2 regions of the Exiguobacterium sp. S22-S28 genome follow, and region 2 is predicted to be linked to the other one. Evidence: predicted binding sites of a transcription regulator. Region 2 holds the regulator's gene; the other holds the start of a gene.
The links. Region 2 encodes Rex, which represses fermentation and respiration genes when NADH is low (regulators of the CRP and FNR family bind a similar motif). Its sites were predicted from a motif close to TTGTGAAATATTTCACAA; they were not measured.

Region 1 (7,628 bases), on a different contig from region 2:
AAGCCGCCGAGTGCGAAGACGGCTGCTTGATGGTTTTTAACAAATTTCATGCGAACGTTTCAACCTTATAGTCTGGGCTTAGTTTTTCATATTCCAAAAATTCTCCGCTTAACTCACGGATGAATTCGACATTGATTTCTTTGATGAGGTGATCAATCGCTGTTCGCACTTCACGAATGTTCTCTCCCTCAACATACATCACTTCTGTCCGTTCCCGTACCGGGGCTTCTGAACGAAGCGGTTGATAAAATACTTTAAAAATCATGTTTAGCAACTCCTTATCAGTCCATTGTTTTTTGTCCTTAGATTAGTATACACGATATCCTACTATTTTTTCATCCTATTCCTAATCCAAGGTCGGCGTAAACGTTAACGCTATGCTATAATTCCACATGTATCCGGCTGAACAGCCAATTAAAAAGAGAAGGTGAAACCATGGCAAATCAGAAAGTCGTCTTTTTCGATATCGATGGAACCTTACTTCACGATGGTCATTTTGTTCCAGAGTCGACCAAACAAGCAATTAAACAGCTACAAACGAATGGTGTATATGTCGCCATCGCGACCGGACGGGGTCCGGCGATGTTGTCCGGTGTACGTGAACTATTGAATATCGACACGATCATTGGTTACAATGGTCAAATTGTCGTTCATCAAGATGAGGTCATTTACAGACGACCACAACCGATTGCAGATCTCGAGCATTTGACAGCCCGCGCACAAAAAAATAATCATACACTCGTCTATTTGGGTGAAACGCAAGGATTCTCAACGAAGCCATCCGATCAATTGGTCCAGGAGTCGCTTGGCGAACTAGACATTCCTTTACCGGTATTTGAAGAACATGCCCTTAAGACACATGACGTCTTCCAAACACTTGTCTACTGCACGGCAGAAGAAGAAGCGGAGTATGTTCAAAACTACGAAGCTTTTGATTTCATCCGCTGGCATCCGAACGCCATGGACGTCATCAACGTCGGTTCGTCAAAGGCAGACGGCATCAAACAATTCCTGAAGCTGACGAACATCCGGCGCGAAGATACATTTGCGTTTGGGGATGCATTAAATGATTTAGAAATGTTACGTTATGTCGGGACGGGCATCGCGATGGCCAACGGTCTTGAGGAAACAAAGGCGGCCGCAGATTTCGTCACGAAACACATTCTCGAAGACGGAATCGCTTACGGTCTTAAAGAGTTTCAACTGATTTAACGACCAGGATTGAAAAGGCTGAGGAGCGATTCCTCAGCCTTTTTTCATCAGTTTCTTACTTTATGAATCGCGCGTTCCAGTCGATCCAAGTCGTCATTTTCACCAATGACGACTAAGTAATCCCCTTTTTCAATCAACTCGTCCGCCTGTAAGGAAATCATGACGTTTTCCCCTCGCTTGATTGCAACGACGTTCGCTCCGTATTTACTCCGTAAATCCAAATCAATTAATGTCTGGTTTGCCATCCGATCACTGACTTTAATCTCCACGATCGAAAACTCTTGTGATAGGTCAAGATAATCTAAGATGTTGGAACTCATCAGTCCATTTGCAATCCGGACACCCATGTCCCGCTCAGGGTGAACGATGAAATCAGCACCAATTTTCCTCAGTACTTTTTCATGGTAGTCATTTGTCGCCTTAACAGTAATCGACTGGACGCCGAGTTCCTTCAAAATTAAAGTTGTTAAAATCGATGCTTGGATGTTTTCACCGATCGCAACGATAACATGATCAAAATTACGAATGCCGAGACTTTTTAAGACATTCTCATCCGTCGTATCAGCGATGACGGAATGCGTCGCAATCCCCATGTATTCGTTAACGCGTTCTTCATCTGAATCGATCGCTAAAACATCATATCCGTTTTTCGATAGCTCTCGAACAATCGATCCCCCGAATCGTCCTAAACCGATTACTGCAAACTCTCCATTCATGTTCAACTCTCCTTCATATTTCTGCTTCAGTAGTAGTGTACCCGATTCCCCTTTAAATTGCTATGAACGCTTTTATGATGCCGTTTCCCCCTACTTTTTTTACGAAACGGCAAAAAAAGTGTGCCATCTTTTTGCAGACGGCACACTTGGTTTTCAGGATCAGGATTTCGATTTTTTCCCACTGACATAATCGTTGTCAAACAAGAAGAGTCGGAGAATCAAATACAGAGCCGGAATCAATAACAATAATCCGAAGATGAAAACGACGACGAGTGCTGTTGCCATCGTTTCGTTGACGACTGCTTTATTGATGTCAATATAGGGGTACAAAATGTACGGAAGATGGGTATATCCATATCCGAACCAAGCGACACCGTACTGAGCCATAACGGCAATAAAGGCAATCCCGTAGTTCTTTTTCAAATAGATGAGCGTGACCGCAATACAGAAGAACAAGAAACTTGCTGCGAACCACCACCAGTTGCCGTTCAAAATATTTTCATAATGCCAAGCAGCCTGATTTTTCAAACCGAAGAAAACAAGTGCACAGACGACAATCGTTGGAATACTCCAGAACAACGCCCATTTACGAATGAGTGGTGTCGCGTTCTCGTCTTTTGCTTTATCCGCATAAAACAGAAGGAACATCGCACTGATGTACAGAACGGAAACGATGGCGAGCGCAACAACCGTCCAAGAATAAAAGTTCGTAAACAGTTTTGTTCCCAAGAACTCCACCGTCTCATTTGTTTTACGAATGAAGCCACCTTGACTGATTGTCAAAGTAGTCGACATTGCTGCTGGAATTAACAATCCTGTCGCTCCGTATAAGAACGTATAGAACATGCTGTCGTTCGAACCATAGTTGGCAAAGGCATAAAAGCTACCACGAATCGCAATCAACACTAAGACGATTGAGGCTGGAACAAGTAGAGCTGTCCCGTAATAATAAGCCGTATCCGGAAAGAATCCGACGAGTCCGACAAAGAAGAAGACGAAGAAGACGTTCGTCACTTCCCAGACCGGTGAAAGGTATCGCAGAATCAGACGATTCGTTAAATGATCCCGTTTTGTATATTTTGAATAGAACGCGTAAAAACCGGCACCGAAGTCAATTGAGGCAACGATGAGATATCCATAAAGGAACGTCCAAAGTACGGTTATTCCAAGTGTTTGAATGTCCAACTCGTTCCCTCCTTATTTATTGTCGTCCGCAAACATCGCTTCACCACGTGTATGATGATCATCCGCGAGTTCTTTACCGACAGGGTTATTTTTAAACATCCGAAGCAAGACGACTGTACAGATCGTTCCGAGCAACAGATAAAGTAAACTGAACAAAATCAACATCGGTCCGACGGCTGTCGATGTCGTTGCCGCATCAGCCGTTCTCATAATACCATAGAGGGTCCATGGTTGACGCCCGATTTCTGCATACATCCATCCTGCTTCAATCGAAACGATGGCAAGTGGTCCACCGATGAAGATACCACGTAATAACCACTTGTTATACGGATTCAGCTTTTTGAGGCGGAATGCCAGTACAAACAGCGCGGATACGGCGGCCAAGTACATTCCGATTGATACCATGATATCAAAGAAATAGTGGACAAACAGTGGTGCTTGGTCCTCTTTCGCAAACTCATTTAAACCGATAACTTCCGTATCAGGTGCTCCGCCTGCAAGAATCGATAGTGCATACGGAATTTTGACGGCCCCTTTGATTTCATAACTGCCGTCTTCTTGTTCATCTAAAATACCACCGAAAATCAGTTCGGCTTCACTTGTCGTTTCAAAATGCCACTCTGCAGCCGCTAATTTTTCCGGCTGGTATTTGGCTAAATATTTTCCCGAGAAGTCTCCGACAAGTGCTGTCGAGAACGCAAAAATCAAACCGGCCATGACTGTTAAGCGAAGGGCTTTTTTGTGATATGCCGTTTCGGCTGCCGACAATGTTTTTTTCCGAAGAAGATGGAAAGCCGCGATCGCTGCCAAAATGAAGGCTACCGTCAGATAGGCAGAGACGATGACGTGTGTCGCTTTTGTTGGTGTCGCCGTATTGAACATTGCTTTTAACGGTTCGATTTGTGTCAACGTTCCGTTAACGATTTTAAATCCTTCTGGCGAGTTCATGAACGAGTTGACCGTCGTAATGAAGAAAGCGGATAACGTCGCACCAATGACGACAGGAATCCCGATCAACCAGTGTAACCATGGGTTTTTGAAACGATCCCATGTGTAGAGGTAAATACCGAGGAAAATCGCTTCAAAGAAGAAAGCAAATGTTTCCATAAAGAGCGGTAAGGCAATCGTTTGACCGGCAACTTGCATCAAAGACGGCCATAAGAGCGATAATTGTAATCCAATCGCCGTTCCGGTCACGACACCGACCGCTACCGTTACGATATAACCGCGCGTCCAACGTCGTGCTAACAGAATATAGTCTGAATCTTTTCGTTTAATTCCGATGTACTCTGCTGCGAGTACCATCAATGGAACCCCTACTCCAATCGTCGCAAAGATGATGTGGAATGCTAATGTGAGCCCTGTCAATAATCGACTGAGCATGACTGGATCATTGAACATGTGTATAGCCCCCTCTTTCTAAACATACTTCTATATATTGTTTATATCCGTATCATAGAGAACATAATCATTTGTGTCTGTTCTTAATGTTTGATGTAACAAATTGTTCACATATACACGTGATTAATTTCACAAAACGTTCGAAAACTGTTCTCTTCTATAAAATGAAAGCCCTTTATTCATTTTTTCATGAATAAAAGGCTGATTGTCACGTCTTTTGTTTAGACGTATTCGCGGAAATAATGATCTAGTAAATTAATCACGAAGGGGATAGCCTCTTCATCTGGATTTAAGGTCGGTTGGTGCAATCCGGACGTTGCATTATTGACTCCGAGCCAAAACATCATGCCCGGGATTTCTTTTAACATGAAACCGAAATCTTCTCCCGTCATCGCGGCATCACATTCCACATAAGTAGCGTTCATTTTAACGAAGGACGAAAATTTATCCACAATTTTTTGATCGTTGACGACTTCGTAGTAACGATTGCCGAACTGGAGATCAATCTTCACACCAAACGAAGCTTCGATACCGCGGACAATATCCCGGACACGTTGCTCCAACTTCTCCATATCCGCACCGTTAAGCGCCCGCATCGTTCCGTCGAGTAATGCTCGACCGGCAATAACATTTTCACGGATTCCGGCATCAACTTTACCAATCGTAATGACACCACAGTTCATCGGATTGATGGACCGGCTGATAATCGTCTGAAGTTGCATAATTAAAGCCGCTTGGGCCACGACTGTATCAATTGTCAGGTGTGGGAAAGCGGCATGACCACTTTGACCATAAATCGTAATATGGACTTCTCGTGCGCTGGCAAACAATACACCAGGCCGACTCGCAATGGTACCGACCGGGTATTCCGGTGCGACATGCAGCCCGTACATCTCACTCGGACGATATTTTTCAAACAATGGACTCTTGATCATCGGTTCCGCTCCACCCGGTCCTTCTTCTGCCGGTTGGAAGAGGAAAACGACATCGTCCATAATCGGAAGCTCAACGATCCGGCGCAGCAAACCTAAGGCGATGGATGCATGAACATCATGTCCACAGGCATGCATGAACCCCGGATGTTCGGAGCCAAACGGCAACCCTGTTGCTTCTTCGATCGGCAAGCCGTCAATATCCGCCCGATACCCGATTGTCCGGTTTCCTGTCAATCCTTTCACACGAACGAACACCCCCGTTTCGAACGTGTCATAACTGACCCGATCCGCCGGATAAGAACGGATTTGATCGAGAATAAAAGCTTGCGTTTTAAACTCCTTGAATCCCGGTTCCGGTATTTTATGAAGTTCTCGCCGCATTTCAATTGCGTATTCCATCTGACTGACTTCCTCCTTCTTCTTTGACAATGTCCCAAAACGCCTGGACTTGTTTTAACTCAAGCATCGACTCTGTCGACAAAATCCAAGTGTCGCGTTTTAAAATTTTTCCGGATGACGTCTTCAACGGAATTTTCATTACGTCGCGCGCTTCATGAATCGTCGATTCGGGCAGGATAGCGAATCCGATTCCATGAAGCGCCATCTGTTTGCACGTCTCAATCTGGTCAACGACGAGTGTCCGGGCTGGCGGACTAGAAAAACGATCTTGCCACCATTCCAAAATTTCTTGATAGTACGTTGAATCACTTTTAAATTGAATGAACGGCCGTTCTGTTTTTCGTAGTTGTTCCAGAAATGTTAATTCGCTGTCGACCAGGTAGAGCGGGTCAGAGAACAGTCGTTCTTTGACGCCTTTCCAGTCGGGATTCCCGCGAATGATGCCGATATGAAAATGTTCTTCCAACATATGACGCATCATTTCACTCGACCATCCTGTGACGAGTTGGACACGGACGTGCGGATATCGTTCAACAAAGCGTTTTAAGACGCGTGGCAACCAGTATTGTCCCATGATGGAAGCCACTGCAATTCGAAGTGTCCCGTAGACTGCGCCTTCTTCTGCCGTCAATTCACTTTTTAATTCTAATTCTTTGCGATTCATTTCTTTGGCGAGTCCGATGACCTTCTCCCCTTGAGGGGTGATGCTGAGACCACGGGACGAACGAATGAACAACTTCGTCGCCCAGCGCCGCTCAATCGCGACGAGACGTTGACTGAGGGCAGGTTGCGACACGAAAAGCCGCTCCGCCGCCCGTCTCATGTTTAATTCCTCCGATAACGTAATCAACATTTCCATTTCCGACACTTGCAATGTATGATTCGACTCCTCATGATATAAGATGGCATTAGTTTAACACGTTAGAGAGGAAGGTACATATGTCACGCTATCATTTTATGTTGATCGTCTCAACGATTGCGACCTTGGGTAGTCTGTACTTCAGCGAAGTCCGAGGATTCATCCCCTGTCCGTTATGTTGGTGGCAACGTCTGTTCATGTATACGACAGCCATTTACCTGCTCGTTTCACTTTTTCGAAATCGTCCGGTCGACCGCTTTTTCATTCGCTTATACACGCTACTCGGTTTCGCGGTCGCGGCCTACCATGTCGTCCTGGAACGTTTACCGGATGGAGAAGCCCTATGCACGAATGGTTGTCTAATCAAATGGGTCAACTATTTCGGTTTCTTGACGATTCCGATGATGAGTTTGATTGCTTTTACGATTTTGGTTGGTCTCGCCTTTTATCCGCAACAAAAAAACGCTCATTGAGCGTTTTTTTGTTGCCATGCTTCTGCAACGGTATACGCACTCGAAAACGATAACTCGGATAACTGCCCTTCTCCTTCACACCAATCTCCGACGAAAGCGACCTTTTCCTCACGCTCTTCATCCATGAAGCAAGGCAGAGCAACTTGTCCCATCTTCCACTTGATTTCTTGTACGATCGCCCGCTTCATCGTGCGTTCCGTCACCAACTGTTCGCGCCATCCTGCGTAATGCTGATCGAGCAGACGATGGATTTGTTGCACTTTTCTACTCAAGTAATCCGGATCACCGACACGATCATGAACTAAATACGCGACGACTTGCAGAACTTGACCATTTTTTGGCGCGATACTTGGGTCGTAATGGGATAAATCCGTCACGAATAATTGGTGCGTACGATCATACACATAGGAAAAAGGTGTCTTGATATAAGGATGCACCCCCACATCAT
Region 2 (7,628 bases):
AAACCGCAATGTCTTTTTGGGCAATCGTTGCTTTGACTTCCTTCTGCTTATTGACGATTTGATTCTTGAGTATGACTTTTTCGGTATTGCTTAATGTGCTGTACCGTTTATTTTGAGCTTGTGCGTGTTCAATCGCCGCTTTTTGATCGAGTTCGACGACAATCCGGACTTTTTCATTTGGACTGTATGTTTTTTCCTGCCCTGTTTTTTTCACTGAGAGTGCTTGTGGCTTTTGGACATTCACTTTTTGTGATGACGTAAGTCCCTCGGCATGAACCAGGCTGGAAGATGTCATGAGGGCAGCTGCCATCAGAGCAATCTTCTTTTTCTTCATTCGATTTCCTCTTTTCTAAAAATGTAGTGTTTGACAAAAAAAGAATATTAAACGAAAATTCTGTATTTTTAGTTTAGTTAACTTTCTTATCATATACAATTCAATTTCAATCCTTTTTTGTTTTTTTACCGTTTTATGCCATCGTTATAACCATTATCCTAAATTCCCCATCTGTTATCCGGTCAACAAAAAAACTCTTGGTTGCCCAAGAGTTTTCAGGTAAAACGATATGGAGACTATCGGGCTCGAACCGACGACCTTTTGGCTGCCAGCCAAACGCTCTCCCAGCTGAGCTAAGCCCCCGTGTGTTTCTATTATGAGTATACCTATTGCTGTTCATTTTTTCAATATAAAATTAGACCGCTTACAAAAAAATTCTCCCTGCCGCGATGGCACGAGAGAATCTCTTATTAATCGTTCAACTCACGCATCAAATCCGCCTGTCGCTCCAGTTCTGCTTGTTGCTCCAAGATCAGTACTTTTTTATACGTCCGCGCTGAAATCAGGATGCTGATTTCATATAAGACGAACAACGGGACAGAAATCATTAAATGCGAAGTGACGTCCGGCGGTGAGATCAACGCCGCGACGACGAATAACGCAAAGTAGGCATACTTCCGATTCTTCCGCATGAAGAACGGCGTCACGAGTCCAAGGCGTGTCAAAAACATCGTCACGACCGGCAGTTGGAACAGTATTCCAAACGGGATCGTCAAGCGGATCAAAAAGCTGAAATAGTTCTCGACGCCGATGACTTGTTCGATGCCGAGCTCTTGTCCGAGCTCTGTCGATACTTCAAGTAAAAACGGTAACAACCAAAAGTAAGAAAATGAAACACCAGCTAAAAATAAGAAGAACGTTACTGGAATATACGTCAACGTCGCTTTTTGCTCTTGGTCATGCAGACCGGGACGGATGAACGCCCAAAGCTGGTACATCCAAAACGGTGACGCCAAGACGATTGCGATGATGAACGCAAGATTCAGATATAACATCAGTGGATCAGCCACGTTAAAAGCGTTCAGACCAATTCCGAGCTCCTTTAAGTCAGCCTGCAGAAAACGTACAAGCGGACGGACAAGCGGAAAAGCTGCAGCGAACATGACCACCACGATGATGAGCGACCAGATGATCCGTTTCCGGAGTTCATCTAAGTGCGTCGTCATACTCTGCTCTTGATCGATCGCCATGATTCACTCACTTCTCTTTCGTTTCGTCCTTTTTGTCTTTATCATCTTCCATGATGCCGTTTGTCGCGCTCTTGAATTCTTTTAACGTTTGACCGGCAGCGCGGCCGAGTTCCGGTAATTTTTTTGGTCCGAAGATGATTAAAGCGACGACGCCGATCAAGGCGATGCTCCCCGGGCCGATACCAAGTGTCAACGGGATTAAGTTTTCCATTATGATTTCACTCCTTCAGCTGATTGCGAATAATGCTTCATGAAATAAACAAGCGACTGCAACTCAATCGACAGATCGATGTGATGGACGCGAACATGGGCCGGTACGTTTAATCGTGCCGGTGTAAAGTTCAGAATGCCGGTCACACCATACTCAACTAACTCGTCCGCTACTGACTGGGCGAACTGGGACGGTACCGTCAAGATGGCGACGTCGACATGGTTCGCTTTGATTTGTTCTTTCATATCTGACACGTGGTAAATCGGAACGTCTTGTGTCGTCGTTCCGACCTTGTCCTCATCCGCGTCAAACGCGATGACGATACGAGTACTATTATTCTTTAAAAAGTTATAATTTGCAAACGCTGTTCCGAGGTGTCCAACCCCGATTAAGGCGACATTCGTGACCTCGTCTTGGTTGAGTGTCTTTCGGAAAAATGTTAACAAATGTTGAACATTGTAACCGTACCCTTTTTTCCCTAACGCCCCAAAGTAGGAAAAGTCACGACGGATTGTCGCCGAGTCGACTTTGACCGCTTCGCTGAGCTCGGCTGACGAGACGCGCAGCTTGCCGGAGTTGTAAAGACTCTGGATGAAACGATAATATAACGGCAGTCGTTTCGCCGTTGCTTGTGGTATTTTTGTGTCTGGCCCATTCATACTGCAGTTCCCCCTTCGTCCACGTTCTGACGTGGCACCCAAATCATTGCAAAGAATTCTACTCTCCTTGATTGTAAACCACTTCACATAGAGTAACAAATATTATATTCGGCAGGATTTTTCGTGATAGACTAAGGGGTGGAAGGATGGATGGATATGATTCTCTTACAAGTAAACCAACTCTCAAAATCATTCGGCGTTGAGCCGATTTTAGAAAATATTAAACTCGAAGTACAGGAACGGGACCGGATTGCCCTCGTCGGACGAAATGGTGCCGGAAAATCGACACTTTTAAAAATCATCGCCGGCGAGCTGTCGCATGACTCCGGGGAAATCATGAAGAGCAAGGAAGTGCGGATCGGTTACCTCGCTCAGGACAGCGGACTTGAGTCCAACGAATCGATTTGGAATGAGATGCTGACCGTGTTCGAACACCTGCAGGATCAAGAACGGGCGTTACGCCGGATGGAAATCGAGATGGGCATGGAACACATATTAAACGATCCGACTGCCTACGACCGTCTCTTGAAAACATACGATCAAGCGCAACATGACTTCTCGGAAGCCGGCGGTTATCAGTTCGAAGCCAACATCCGCTCCGTCTTACACGGGATGCGCTTTTATCCGGACGATTATTCCCGCCGGATTCAGACGCTTTCCGGTGGACAGCGGACCCGGCTCGCTTTGGCGAAGATGTTGCTGCAGGCACCGGAACTGTTGATTCTCGATGAGCCGACGAACCACCTGGACATCGATACACTGTCTTGGCTTGAAAGTTACTTATCCGGTTACCGCGGCGCCGCCTTGATCGTTTCCCATGACCGGTATTTCCTCGATCAAGTCGTCAACGTCGTCTATGAATTGTCCCGCAACGTCTCCCGGAAGTTTACCGGTAATTATACGAAGTATCTCGAACAAAAAGCGGCGCTGTACGAACAGGAAATGAAACAGTTCGAACAACAGCAGGAAGACATCGCGAAGATGCAGGATTTCATCCAGCGTAACATCGCCCGCGCGACGACGACGAAACGGGCGCAAAGTGTTCGCAAACGCCTTGAGAAAGTCGACCGGATCGATCGACCGGACGGCGACGAACGCAGTACTGTCCTGTCGTTCCCGATTGAGAAACAAAGCGGCAATGACGTGTTACAGGTCAATCAACTTGCGGTCGGCTATGAAGCAGCCGTCTCAAAAAATATCACGTTTAGGCTGCAACGTGCCGAGTCGCTCGCGCTTGTCGGACCAAACGGGATTGGCAAGTCGACGTTGCTGAAAGTCCTCGTCGGCCGTCTGAAACCGTTATTTGGTGACTATCGTTTCGGCACAGGTGTCTCGATCGGCTACTACGATCAGGAGCAGGCGGAACTGAACGACCGCAACCGAGTCATCGACGAGATTTGGAACGAATGGCCGTTGATGCGCGAGCAGGAAGTCCGGTCCGTGCTTGGACAGTTCCTCTTCAGCGGAGATGATGTCTTCAAGCTCGTCCATGAATTATCGGGCGGTGAACGCGGACGACTGGCACTCGCGAAGCTGAAGTTACGTAAAACGAATCTGCTTGTGCTGGATGAGCCGACGAACCACTTGGATCTCGATTCGAAGATGGTCCTCGAAAACGCCCTCGTCGACTACGAAGGAACGTTGCTCTTCGTCTCCCACGACCGGTACTTCATCGACCGTGTCGCGACCCGTGTTATTGAGATGAGTGGCGATGGCGTAACCGATTATCTCGGTGACTACTCCTACTACATGGAGAAAAAAGCCGAAAAAGAAGAAATTGCCCGACTTGAAGCGGAAGAAGCCAAAGCGATCAAAGTCGCTTCGACGAAGACGATTGATAAAGAAGCACAAAAAGAAGCACGCAAAAAGAAACAACAGCTCGAGCAACTCGAACAAGAGATTGAACGGTTAGAGAACCGGTCGGTCGAAATCGAACAGTTGTTGTGTGAACCGGAAGTCTTTAATGATATCCCGAAAGCAACCGCCCTCTCAGCCGAACGCGATCAGATTGATATTGACCTGCTTGACCTGATGGAACAGTGGGAGTCGTTCCACTGATGCGCTCGAAAAGTTATGTCATCAACCTGATCCAAGGATTATTGTCCGGTGTGCTTTATTTCGTCCCGATGTATGCGGACTATGTCTCGGCTTTCATTCGTCCGGATGCGTTTAACGCCGTTTATCCGTTGTTCATCTTAATTTCCTGTATGATCGGTCTTGTCATCCAGACGTGGAGCGGACTGTTCATCAGTTTATTGTCCGGTCTGATTTGCACGTTGCTGACGACCCAATCGTTCGTTGCACTGAACGATCCGATGATCATTATGTATTACGGGGCTGTCTCTCCTCTGACCGCGTTTTTGATCAGCTGTGTCGGAATTTGGGCGCTCGCCGTTCTGTTTTATCTACTGGACGGTTTCCAGTACAGTAAACGTCATAAAATGGAATAGGCAACAAAAATAGACGAGGAAAGCGGATATCGAATCTGCTTTCCTCGTCTATTGGTATGGCGTTGTCTTATTTCGTAGGACGTGCAATCGTGAAGATGTCACCAATCTTGGCGTAATCATTTCCCGCGAGACGGGCAATCGCGCCTAAACCGTCGGCATCAATCCGGAACGAGTCTACGAGTTCATCCGCGACATGGTACCGTACGACTTCACCGATCAATAAATCAGCTGCCTCCAGATCAACGTGTTGTGTCAGTTTCAGTTCAAAGCGAATCTTCGCTTCCGCAACTGCCGGGACGTCAATCAAATCACTGTCGATCAACGTTAGATTCGTCCGCTCCAGTTCACTTTCACCGTAAGCGAGCGGGGCTGCCGTTTCGTTGACCGCTTCGACAATCTCTTCACTGACGATATGGATGACATACTCCTGATTGAGTAAGATATTTTTGGCCGTATCCTTTTCCCCTTGATCCGTCTTTTGGACTGCGATCAATAATTGCGGCGGATGGCTTGAGGCGACCGTGAAAAACGAAAACGGCGCAGCGTTAATCGTTCCGTCCGCACCTTTTGTCGTCACGAAGGCAATCGGTCGCGGGATGATGCTCCCGATCAACAATTTATAATTTTCTTTTGGACTGAGTGACTGTGGATCAAACTTCATTGTTCATTACCCGCTTTCTCTGATCACCCGAGCATGGCTGCGAGCGAATAGTCTCCAGCACCAATCAATGCGACGCCGAGGGCGATGACGATCAGGGCCATGTTGTATTCGTACCCGTTCTGTGTGACCCAGTAACCATTTTGACCGTGGACCTTGATGATGGCGATGAGCATCGATCCGATGATCAAGGCGGCAGCGAACCATAAGAACAAACCACCGGCAAACAACAAACCACCGACCAGTTCCGCTAGTCCTGCCGTAATTGCAAGTGTTTTACCCGGTTTCATGCCGATTGACTCGAACCAGCCACCCGTCCCTGCAATGCCATGCCCTCCGAACCAACCAAACAGTTTTTGTGTCCCGTGTGCCGCAAATGTTAATCCAATCACCAATCGAATAAGAAATAATCCTAAATCCATCATCTTGATCAAAACTCCTTTTACTTAATGTTTTTTAATTACTTTTTGTAACCTAAATACGACTATAAACTAATACTTACTAAAAGTAAATAGATTTGTTTTTGTTCTTTTTGTTACATTAAGTAAAATGATTCGATTTTTTTAGTGGAAGCGGGTATACTACAAGTATAGAAAGGATGAGTGCTGATGGAAGAGACATTGATTCCGACTGCCCTTTGTCCGAAAGTCGAACATGCCTTTGAAATTTTGGGCAAGAAGTGGACGGGCTTGATTTTACGTCATCTCATGACGAAGACCTGTCGTTTCAACGAAATTCAAGATGCGATTCCGGAGTTATCTGGTCGTATGTTAACGGAGCGCATGAAGGAACTTGAGGCGGAAGGTATTGTCATCCGGACCGTCATTCCGGAACGTCCGATTAAAATTCAATACAGTTTGACTGACAAAGGTCGTCAGCTTGAACCTGTCATTCGTTCAATCGAAGAATGGGCCGAGCTCCAAGACTGACATAAAAAGTCTCTCCGTTCAGGGGAGACTTTTTATTTACGTTTGTATTGAGAACGATTATCAATTAAACTAAAGAGGTTCACATCTTGGAGAAAGGATGATTCAGATGAACATCATGATTGGTTTTGTCAGCATGTCCGGCAACACAGAAGACATCGTACAGATCTTGCAGTCGGAACTCGAGCGCAAGGGCTGTGCGGTTCACATACAAGAGCTCGATCAGTTATACCCGTCCGACTTTTCCAAGTATGATGCCGTTTTACTCGGCTCCTACACGTGGGGGGACGGCGATTTGCCGTATGAAGCAGAAGACTTCGTCGAGGAGTTGGGGGAAAGTACGTTAAACGGTTTAGCCGCTGCCGCCTTTGGTTCCGGTGACCTCGATTATCCCAAATACTGTGCAGCCGTCGATACATTGGAACAGACGCTTGCGTCCGCCGGCGCAACGATCGTCGTTCCCGGGCTGAAGATTGAGTTTGATCCAAATACACCCGAGAAACAAGCCGCCTGCCGCACGTTCGCAAGTGAATTTTTCGTCCGGGCACAACGGCTTCACGCTTAACTGGAAAGAACCTCGACTTCAGCCGAGGTTCTTTTTTGCTTTCCAGCGTTTTTGGAGATACCAAGGAACAATTGTCAAGACAAGAAAGACGACAATCGCACCGATGATGATTTGCGGATCTTTCGAGACGATACTGCTGCCTAAAAAGTTATAGGCAAATGTCCCGGGGATGATTCCGATCAGCGTTGCCAGGAAGAAGGACAGCAAACGGACTTTCGACAGTCCTGCTGCATAGCTGATCAAATCGAAGTTGAAAATCGGAAGCAGACGGAAGATCAATACATAGATGAATCCATTTTTTTCGAGTTGCTGCTGAATCTGTTCGATTTTTCCGGCACTCGCCTTCTCCTTAATCAATCCACTCCCGAGCTTTCGCGCAACTAAAAAAGCTACGACAGCACCGAGTGTCGCTCCGATGACGGTGTAAAGCGTCCCAAGCCAGGCACCAAAGGCCAGTCCACCGGTAATCGACAGGACCGATGCAGGAAAGAAAATCAACGGGCGAATCGTATAGAGAAGAATATACAAAATCGGCGCCCACATTCCGAACGATAAAATCCACTCCTTGATGTCTGTCGGACGGATGTTGAGATACGAACGACTGAACCAGATCAGTCCGCTGATGATCAGGACAA

Region 1: a site for Rex is predicted at 4,632-4,649, ahead of ACHA8N_RS01775 (cytochrome ubiquinol oxidase subunit I). Genes of this name have one in related genera too.

Annotation. Positions count from the first base shown of each region.
Region 1 covers NZ_JBHFFC010000005.1:185,923-193,550, forward strand. Annotated here, with positions in the region: gene rnjA (ribonuclease J1) at 1-50, opposite strand, end outside; gene ACHA8N_RS01755 (DNA-dependent RNA polymerase subunit epsilon) at 47-265, opposite strand; gene ACHA8N_RS01760 (Cof-type HAD-IIB family hydrolase) at 436-1,212, shown strand; gene ACHA8N_RS01765 (potassium channel family protein) at 1,260-1,928, opposite strand; gene ACHA8N_RS01770 (cytochrome d ubiquinol oxidase subunit II) at 2,088-3,113, opposite strand; gene ACHA8N_RS01775 (cytochrome ubiquinol oxidase subunit I) at 3,126-4,514, opposite strand; gene ACHA8N_RS01780 (N-acetyldiaminopimelate deacetylase) at 4,736-5,848, opposite strand; gene ACHA8N_RS01785 (transcriptional regulator CcpC) at 5,832-6,722, opposite strand; gene ACHA8N_RS01790 (disulfide bond formation protein B) at 6,788-7,180, shown strand; gene ACHA8N_RS01795 (FAD-dependent oxidoreductase) at 7,174-7,628, opposite strand, start outside.
Region 2 covers NZ_JBHFFC010000033.1:147,506-155,133, forward strand. Annotated here, with positions in the region: gene ACHA8N_RS16430 (S8 family serine peptidase) at 1-334, opposite strand, end outside; tRNA gene ACHA8N_RS16435 (tRNA-Ala) at 565-637, opposite strand; gene tatC (twin-arginine translocase subunit TatC) at 745-1,524, opposite strand; gene ACHA8N_RS16445 (twin-arginine translocase TatA/TatE family subunit) at 1,532-1,735, opposite strand; gene ACHA8N_RS16450 (redox-sensing transcriptional repressor Rex) at 1,735-2,394, opposite strand; gene ACHA8N_RS16455 (ABC-F family ATP-binding cassette domain-containing protein) at 2,551-4,452, shown strand; gene ACHA8N_RS16460 (hypothetical protein) at 4,452-4,844, shown strand; gene ACHA8N_RS16465 (flavin reductase family protein) at 4,912-5,505, opposite strand; gene ACHA8N_RS16470 (DoxX family protein) at 5,529-5,927, opposite strand; gene ACHA8N_RS16475 (winged helix-turn-helix transcriptional regulator) at 6,111-6,431, shown strand; gene ACHA8N_RS16480 (flavodoxin) at 6,538-6,993, shown strand; gene ACHA8N_RS16485 (TVP38/TMEM64 family protein) at 7,012-7,628, opposite strand, start outside.